Regions from separate parts of the Streptomyces sp. NPDC098101 genome, predicted to be linked through region 1. Evidence: riboswitches for the same ligand, from Rfam matches in the RefSeq annotation. Region 1 holds a riboswitch; each other region holds the start of a gene.
What was found. A riboswitch is a leader RNA that binds a small molecule or an ion and turns the genes downstream of it on or off. The one in region 1 is predicted to bind cobalamin.
Positions count from the first base shown of each region.

Region 2: it holds a riboswitch for cobalamin, as region 1 does, so the genes downstream of both, ACIQVI_RS05580 (CbtB-domain containing protein) here and ACIQVI_RS01335 (ABC transporter substrate-binding protein) in region 1, are expected to answer to the same signal.
Region 3: it holds a riboswitch for cobalamin, as region 1 does, so the genes downstream of both, ACIQVI_RS04075 (prenyltransferase/squalene oxidase repeat-containing protein) here and ACIQVI_RS01335 (ABC transporter substrate-binding protein) in region 1, are expected to answer to the same signal.
Region 4: it holds a riboswitch for cobalamin, as region 1 does, so the genes downstream of both, ACIQVI_RS18995 (CoA-acylating methylmalonate-semialdehyde dehydrogenase) here and ACIQVI_RS01335 (ABC transporter substrate-binding protein) in region 1, are expected to answer to the same signal.

Region 1 covers NZ_JBIWAS010000001.1:315,773-317,962, forward strand. Annotated here, with positions in the region: gene ACIQVI_RS01325 (TetR family transcriptional regulator) at 1-174, shown strand, start outside; gene ACIQVI_RS01330 (cold-shock protein) at 440-622, shown strand; cobalamin riboswitch at 719-838, shown strand; gene ACIQVI_RS01335 (ABC transporter substrate-binding protein) at 925-1,986, shown strand; gene ACIQVI_RS01340 (FecCD family ABC transporter permease) at 1,983-2,190, shown strand, end outside.
Region 2 covers NZ_JBIWAS010000001.1:1,365,856-1,368,045, forward strand. Annotated here, with positions in the region: gene ACIQVI_RS05575 (CbtA family protein) at 1-557, opposite strand, end outside; gene ACIQVI_RS05580 (CbtB-domain containing protein) at 572-799, opposite strand; cobalamin riboswitch at 839-1,001, opposite strand; gene ACIQVI_RS05585 (histidine phosphatase family protein) at 1,126-1,695, shown strand; gene ACIQVI_RS05590 (FecCD family ABC transporter permease) at 1,754-2,190, opposite strand, start outside.
Region 3 covers NZ_JBIWAS010000001.1:1,012,610-1,014,799, reverse strand. Annotated here, with positions in the region: gene ACIQVI_RS04080 (SMI1/KNR4 family protein) at 1-526, shown strand, start outside; cobalamin riboswitch at 617-770, shown strand; gene ACIQVI_RS04075 (prenyltransferase/squalene oxidase repeat-containing protein) at 908-2,190, shown strand, end outside.
Region 4 covers NZ_JBIWAS010000004.1:84,181-86,370, forward strand. Annotated here, with positions in the region: gene ACIQVI_RS18990 (bifunctional 2-methylcitrate synthase/citrate synthase) at 1-615, shown strand, start outside; cobalamin riboswitch at 676-861, shown strand; gene ACIQVI_RS18995 (CoA-acylating methylmalonate-semialdehyde dehydrogenase) at 1,072-2,190, shown strand, end outside.

The DNA of each region.
Region 1 (2,190 bases):
GCGTACGCGACCGAGGCCTGGCCCGACGTGGACGAGGAGTCGCGCGGCCTCGCCGTCGAGACGGTCGTGCGGCTCACCGTCAGCCACATCGTCCAGCCGGTGGCCCCGCCCTCGGAGACGGCGGCGCGCATCGCCAGGATCACCACGAGGATCGCCTACCCCGGCGGCCCCTGAGACGCCCCGCCCCGCGCCGGACGCACGACGAGGCCCGGTGCCGAACACGGGGGATCTTCGGCACCGGACCTCTGTTGAATATTCTACGAGACCGCCGGGGGTGCTCGCACCCGCCCCGGCGGCCGGTTCCGACGGGCGAAGCGCGGGCCGACGGGGTACACCTCCCCTGAGACGCGGACACGGCCGGACCCGGCCGGGGACACCCCTCGCCCGCGTCCCCGACGCCGAGGAGGAGGCCGCCGTGGAAGGCAGGAGCAAGGGATTCGTGCATTCCTTCAACCGTCTCGGGGGATACGGGTTCGTCGTCCCCGTCGGCTCCGAGGACCAGGTCTGGTTCAGCGCGGAGGACATCGAGGACGAGAGCCGCACCGTCTCGGAGGGGCAGCAGGTCTCCTTCGTCCTGGTCCTCGGGGACGGCCGCTTCGAGGCCAAGGAGCTGCGCGTCTGACGCCCCCCGCGCCCCGGGGCACGCCCCCGGGCCGGTGGTACTGTGCCGAGGCCAGTCGCACCTTTGTACGCACCCGAACGGGTGGGTGCACGGGTCAGGGAATCCGGTGCGAGACCGGAACTGACGCGCAGCGGTGAGGGTGACGGGCGGAGCATCGGCCACTGGGCGGCGACCCGGGAAGGCGCCCCGTCCGGCCGACCCCGAGTCCGAAGACCTGCTGGCGGCCCCGGCGGCACACGCGCGCCCGGGGAGCACCGTACGACAGGCTCCGCGCATGAGCCGTGGCCGCAGAAGGAAGTCCCGTGCCGCTCGCACACCCCGTCCGCTCCGCCGTGCTGTTCCTCACCGGAGCCCTGCTCCTGACCGCGACCGGCTGCGGTGGCGGGACGACCCCCGCACCCGACCGGCCCGCGGGCGGTGCCGGGAAGGCGAAGGCCGGACACCCCGTCGTCCTCGACGACAACTGCGGACGGCCCGTCCGCGTCGAGCGCGCGCCGGAGCGGGCCGTCGCCCTCGACCAGGGCGCGGCGGAGATCATGCTCTCCCTGGGCCTCGCCGACCGCATGGTGGGCACCGGCACCTGGACGGACCCCGTCCTCAAGGGCCTGGAGAAGGAGAACGCGAAGGTCCCGCGCCTCGCCGACCGCTACCCCTCCTTCGAGAAGGTCCTCGACACCGAGCCCGACTTCGCCGCCGCCTCCTTCACGTACACCCTCGGCAAGGGCGGCGTGGCGACCCGCGAGCGGTTCGAGGAGCTCGGCGTCCCCACGTACCTCTCGCCCACCGACTGCGTCGGCAAGGACAACAGCGGCGACGGGGACGGCGTCCGCGTCCGGCCGCTCACCATGGAGACGGTCTACGGCGAGATCCGCGACCTGGCCCGGATCTTCGCCGTCCCGGAGCGCGGCGAGAAGCTCGTCGCGGAGCTGAAGGCCCGCGTGACGAAGGCCGCTTCGGGCGGGGACTTCAAGGACGCCACGGTCCTCTACTGGTTCGCCAACGCCGAGGCGCCCTACATGGCGGGCTGCTGCGGCGCCCCCGGCATCGTCTCCCGCGAGCTCGGCGCGAAGAACGTCTTCGACGACACCAAGGAGGAGTGGCCCCAGATCAACTGGGAGACCGTCGCCGACCGCGACCCCGACGTCCTCGTCATCGGCGACCTCACCCGCCGCTCGCAGTCGGCCGAGAGCGCCGCCAAGAAGATCGAGTTCCTGGAGTCCGACCCGGTCACCCGCAGCATGACGGCGGTCAAGAACAAGCGGTACGTGCTCCTCAGCGGCCAGGCGCTCAACCCCACCGTCCGCACCGTCGAGGCCGTCGAGAAGGTGGCGGCCGCGCTCCGCTCGTACGGTCTCGCCAAGTGACGCCCACGGCCGCGAAGCCGTCCCCGGCGCGCGCGGGAGCGGCGGTCCTGCTCGGGACGGCGGGCGGGCTCGCGCTCCTGGCCGCGTCGATCGCCGTGGCGATCACCATCGGCCCGGCCCGCATCGGCGTCGCCGACGTCTGGTCGACGGTCGCCGCCCACCTCGGCGGCGGCACCCCGGCGCTCTCCCCGATCCGGGACGGCA
Region 2 (2,190 bases), 1.1 Mb from region 1:
GCGGCCAGGCTCGCGTTCCAGTTGCCCAGGCGCGGCGCCAGACGGCGGCCGAGGATCACCGCGCCGACGCCGAGCAGCACGCTGAGCAGGATCATCAGGAAGAACAGGGTGGTGCGCTTCCCGATGGTGTCGGGGTTGCCGACGGCCGGCGGCGTCGCCGGGTACTTCAGGAACGGCACCAGGTAGACGGTGGTGAAGGCCGCGGCGGCGGTCAGCGCCGCGGTGGCCCGCGGGCTGAACCGGCCGATGCGGCCGAGCGCGAAGGAGAAGGCGAGCGCGGCGACGCCGCCCAGCGCCACTCCGTAGACGAGGACGCCGGTGGCCAGGCCGAAGGTGGACTGCGCGGAGCGGCTGACCACCTCCTCCTCTTCCTCGGCCTCCGCGCCGCCGTGCCCGGCGTGGGCCGCCTCCTGGGCGGCCTGGGCCTCCTCCACGGCGATGGAGCCGTCCACGGAGGGCTCACCGCCGACGTAGGCCACGGCGAAGGCGAACAGACCGGCTATCAGACCCGCGATCATGCCGCGGATCAACAGGGTTCTCACAGTCGAGGCGTGCATGTGCTGATCGCCTCTCAGTGGCAGGGGAAGCCGAGCAGGTGGCGCCCGTCGTGCACCCACTCGTGCACGTCGGAACCCGCGAAGAGGGAGGTGGCACCCTGCTCGGCGCCCACGAAGTACAGGGCGATCAGCGCGAGGAGGCCGACGAAGAAGGCCCAGGGCAGCACGGCCCGCACGGGCAGCGGAGCCGGTACGGCGACGGAAGGGGGGGAAACGGCAGCGGAGACGGCAGCCTCGGCCATGATGAAACCTCCTGCGGGAACGCGCGTCCCAAACGGTGGTGCAGGACGACGGTCCACGGGTCTGACTCGCCGCGGCCCCCCTTGCCCGGGAAGGCCTCGGCACACAGTGGCGCGACCGTGCCGGGTTCCCACCGGACTTCCGTATCGCCGTCGTCACGCTGTTCAAATGTCGCCTGACGGTACCGCGTGACGTGGACATTGTTAAGGGCGTGAGGCCTGGATCACCTTCCGCGCGCCCCCGGGCGGAACGCCCGCTTCCCCGGGGCCCGTACCGTACGGGGGACCGCTCCGCCGCCCCGTGCCGGCGCCGACCGAGAAGGATCCCGATGACAGTCCGGCTGACCCTCGTCCCGCCCGCCACGAACGACGCGCTGCGCGAGGTCCGGTTCGACGACGACGGCCCCCTCGACCCGGCGGGACGTGCCCGCGCCGAAGCCCTCGCGGCCGCCGTGGACCCCGCCACGCGCGCGTACGCCTCGCCGTCCGCGCGCTGCCTCGGCACCGCCCGGGCCCTCGGCCTGCGGGCCGAGCCGGCGCCGGGCCTGGCCGGCTGCGCCATGGGCCGGTGGCGGGGGAGGACCCTCGAAGACGTCGCCGCCGCCGAGGAGGCCGGGCTGGCAGCCTGGCTGTCCGACCCGGAGGCCGCGCCGCACGGCGGGGAGTCCCTGCGCGACCTGCGCGTCCGGGTCGGGGCCTGGCTCGACGCGCTCCGGGAGGGGTCGGGGCGCGTCACGGCCGTCGTCGAACCCGACGTCGTCCGCGCGGCGACGGTCCACGCCCTCGGGGCGCCGGACGCGACCGCCCGGCGCCTGGACGTCCGCCCCCTGACGGCCGTCCACCTCAGCGGCCGGAGCGGGCGCTGGAACCTGCGCGTCGGCGAGCCGTTCACCGGATGACGCAAACGGGGAGGGGGAGGATCACCCGGTGGTCCTCCCCCTCCCCGCCGTACCCGCCTCAGACGGGCCGCTTCCACTCCCGCAGCAGCAGATAGCCCAGGTACACCCCGCCGACGGCCATCGTGTACAGGCCGACCGGCAGGTCGTCGAAGAACGGCAGCTGCTGGGCCGCGAGGTCCGCGAGGACCAGGAGCAGGGCGCCGAGCAGGGCCGACATGACGAGCTGCGGCCCGCCGCTGCGGGTGACCCGCTTGGCGATCTGCGGCGCCGTCAGGGAGACGAAGGCGATCGGACCGGCCACGCTGACCGCGCCCGCCGACAGGACGATCGACAGGGCGACCGCCGCCGTCGCGGTCCGGTCCGGGCGGGCGCCCAGACCGGTGGAGAGGTCGTCGCCCATCTCACCGATGCTCAGCGGCCGCGCGAGGAGCGCCGCCAGGGGCAGGCAGACGAGCAGCACCGCCCAGATGACCGTCGCGTCGTCCCAGGAGCGGG
Region 3 (2,190 bases), 700 kb from region 1:
TCCGGCGGCGGACGGCGACGAGCCGCTGGCGAGCGCGCTGCTGCTGCCGGTCCTCGACGACCTCCCGCCGGAGCGGCACCCGGTCTCCTCGGTGCGTGACGTCGACCTCGCCGGGCTCGTCGACCGGACGCCCCCGGAGCGGTTGCGCTCCGCGATGGCGGCCCAGCTCGCCCGGCTGGCGTCCGAGACCGGCGCCGACGCCCACCCGGAGATCGCGCGGGCGCTGGAGCGGATCCTCCGGAACGAGCCGGTGGACCTCCCGGCCGACGGGGCCCTCGACCTGCGGATGAGGACCCTCGCGGCGGAGACCCGGGCCGCACGGGGGCTGCTGGACGCGGCCCGGCGCGGAGCGGACCCGGCGCCCGTCACCGGGGCCGACCTCGCCGCGTGGGCCGTACGGGACTCGGCGGCCGGGGCACTGCGCGAGTTCCTGCTGCTGCCCCTGCCGGACGCGGCGGCCACGGTCCTGAACCGGCGGCTGTCCGCGCGCTGGCGCGACGACCTCGCCGCGGACCTGGCCGGCTGACGTACCGCCGTCGAACGGGGGCGGCGGGGGTAAGGGGCGGATGTGGCGTGAAACGCACCGGGCACGGCTGGCGAGTTTCGTGTGTCCGTACATAGGATGCGGCCGTTCCGCTCGTGAGCGGACGACAACTCAATGCCCACGCGATGGGGGAAGCCGGTGCGAATCCGGCGCTGACCTGCAACCGTGAGCGGCGGAGCACCACTTGCCGCGAGTCGGAATGCCCATGGCGTGGGTGAACTGCTTCTCACTGTCATGGTCTGCAGCGCGGAGCCCGGTAACTGCCTCTGGAATCCGACGCGATCGTCCACGACCGCGCGCGGCCCCTTCCTGCGACAAGGCCCGGGAGGCTGTTGCCGACCCCTTGTCGAAGGGATCTGTGCCATGGTCGGCGTCAGACCACCGGTCAAGCTCGCTGCCGTGCTCGGCGTCTGCGGCTCGTTCTTCGCCGTCGGCGCGATCGCCCTCAGCCCCGGCGCCGCCGCCGCTCCGAGGGAGGACGCGGCCGCGGCCGCCGCCCGCTGGCAGGCGGGCGAACTCGACGGCGGCGCGATACCCGGCTTCTCCCCCGGCATGTACGACTGGGGGCTGACCGTCGACACCCTCATCGCCCTCGAGGCGACGGGCGTCGACGAGGCGGCGGCGGACGAGGTCGTCGACACGCTCAAGGCGCACGTCCGCGACTACAACAGCTACGACACCTGGGGAGAGCCCGGCCAGCGGATCTCCGGCGCCACCGCCAAGCTCCTGTACGCGGCCGTGATCTCCGGGGAGGACCCGAGCGCGTTCGGCGCGTACGACCTGCGCCGGGAGACGCTCGACCTCCTCGCCGGCCCGGAGAAAGGGCTGGAGGAGGGCCGGCTGAAGGACAAGGTCGTCGAGGGCGGCGACAGCAGCAACACCTTCGGCCAGTCCCTGGCGGTGCTCGGCCTCGCGCGCAGCGGTGACGTGCCGCAGAGCGCCGTCGACTTCCTGATCGACCAGCAGTGCGCGGCCGGCGGGTTCCGCCTCTACCCCCACGGCTTCGGCGGCGACGGCGTCGAGGTCACCGGCGACTGCGACGCCGAGGGCGACGCCGCGGTGCTCGACCCGGACTCCACCTCCATGGCCGTGCAGGCGCTGCTCGCCGCCGCCGAGGACGGCGCCCCGGGCGCCGCGGAGGCGGCGAAGAAGGGCGGCGACTGGCTGGCGGAGGTGCAGCACGAGGACGGTTCCCTGACCGGTTCGGGGCCGACCTCCTTCCCCAACGCCAACAGCACGGGCCTCGGCGGCCAGGCGCTGGCGGCGACGGGTCACCAGGCGGAGGCCGACAAGGCGGCCGACTGGATCGAGGCCCGCCGGATCACCGCCGCCGACGGGGGTGCCGCCTCGGCGGAGGCCGGCGCCCTCGCCTACGACGACGACGCGCTGGCCGGGGCGCGGGCCGACGGCATCGGCGAGTTCCAGCGCGACCAGTGGCGCCGCTCCACGGCGCAGGCGGTGCTCGCGCTGGCGCAGGTCCCGCTCGCGAAGATCGGCCTCGCGGAACCGGGGCCGGGGCCGGATCCGACCGGCGACCCGACCGGTACGCCGACCGGTACGCCGACCGACGATCCGAGCGGTACGCCGTCGGGCACGCCCAGCGGCACCCCTTCGGGTACACCGAGCGGTACGCCGTCGGGTACAGC
Region 4 (2,190 bases), on a different contig from region 1:
GTGGTGCGCTGCTTCGAGATCTCCCTGATCCTCTACGCCGAACACAGCTTCAACGCCTCCACGTTCACCGCGCGGGTCGTCACCTCCACCCTCTCCGACCTCTACAGCGCGGTCACCGCGGCGATCGGCGCCCTCAAGGGCCCGCTGCACGGCGGGGCCAACGAGGCCGTGATGCACATGCTGCACGAGATCGGGGAACCGGAGCGGGCCGGGGAGTGGCTCGACGGGGCGCTGGCGTCCGGGCGGAAGATCATGGGTTTCGGCCACCGGGTCTACAAGCACGGCGACTCCCGCGTGCCGATCATGCGGGCGGCCCTGGACCGGCTCGTGGCCCGCGCCGCCGACCCGGACACGGCCCGGCTCGCCGCCCTGCACACGGCCCTGCGGCGCGCCGTGGCGGACCGCAAGGGCATCCATCCCAACCTGGACTATCCGGCGGGCCTGGCCTATCACCTCATGGGCTTCGACGTGGCCGCCTTCACGCCCCTGTTCGTGATGTCCCGGATCACCGGCTGGACCGCGCACATCACGGAACAGCTCGCCCACAACTCCCTGATCAGGCCCCTGGCCTCGTACGAGGGGAGGGAGCAGCGGGCGGTGCCCCTGGCCTCGTGAGGGGGGCCGGCCGGTCCGACACGCCCCGCCGGCGGGATGAGGGGGTGGACTTACTAGGACGTCCAACTATATGTTCGTGGCACAAGGTCCGCGGTGCAGGGAAGCCGGTGTGAATCCGGCACGGTCCCGCCACTGTGACCGGGGAGCGTGCCGCCGTCCACACGTCACTGACGAGGTCTGTCGGGAAGGCGGGCGGCACGCGGGGATCCGGGAGTCAGGATACCGGCCGCGGAACGTTCCGTGTTGTCCACGAGGATGGAGCAGACACGCATGGCACCGGTCCGTACCCACGACCCTGGTGATCCGGCGGAGCGAGCGGCGACCCCCGCGCTCACCTAGCTCTTCGGCGGCCCCGCGCCGCCCTGTCCCACGGCGTTCCCCCTCGGCGCACCCACCCGGTGCGGCCGGCGGTCCGCCGTGCCATCCCCGGATCCGACCTGACGAGAGCAGGCCCCCATGGTCCGTGAACTCACCCATTTCATCGGCGGAAAGCACACCGCCGGCACGTCGGGCCTCTTCGGCGACGTGTACGACCCCAACACCGGCACCGTCCAGGCCCGCGTCCCGCTCGCGGGCCGCGCCGACACCGAGCACGCGATCGCGGACGCGGTCGCCGCCCAGCGCGAGTGGGGCGCGTGGAACCCGCAGCGGCGCGCCCGCGTGCTGCTGCGGTTCCTCCAGCTCGTCGAGGACGAGCGCGACACGCTGGCGAGGCTGCTGTCGGCCGAGCACGGCAAGACCGTCGCGGACGCCCACGGCGACCTGCAACGCGGCCTTGAGGTCGTGGAGTTCGCCGCGGGCATCCCCCACCTCCTCAAGGGGGAGTTCACCGACAACGCCGGAACAGGCATCGACGTGCACTCCCTGCGCAGCCCGCTCGGCGTCGTCGCCGGCATCACCCCGTTCAACTTCCCCGCGATGATTCCGCTGTGGCAGGCCGCGCCCGCCCTGGCCTGCGGGAACGCCTTCATCCTCAAGCCGTCCGAACGCGATCCGTCCGTGCCGCTCCGGCTCGCGGAGCTGTTCCTGGAGGCGGGGCTCCCGGCGGGCGTGCTCAACGTCGTCAACGGCGGCGAGGAGGCCGTCACCACCCTCCTCGAAGACCCCAGGGTGCAGGCCCTCGGCTTCGTCGGCTCCACCCCGATCGCCGCGCACATCTACGCGACGGCCGCCGCCCACGGCAAGCGCGCCCAGTGCTTCGGCGGCGCCAAGAACCACATGATCGTGATGCCCGACGCCGACCTCGACCAGGCCGTCGACGCCCTGGTGGGGGCCGGTTACGGCTCGGCGGGCGAGCGCTGCATGGCGATCTCCGTCGCCGTGCCCGTCGGCGAGGAGACCGCCGACCGGCTGGTGGCCGCGCTCAAGGAGCGCGTCGCCGCCCTCCGGATCGGCCGCTCCGACGACCCGGAGGCCGACTTCGGGCCGCTGGTGAGCCGGGACGCCCTGGAGCGGGTCGACCGCTACGTCGACATCGGCGTGGAGGAGGGGGCCGAACTCGTCGTCGACGGGCGCGGCTTCACCCTCCCCGGCCACGAGGACGGCTTCTTCGCGGGCGCCACGCTCTTCGACCGG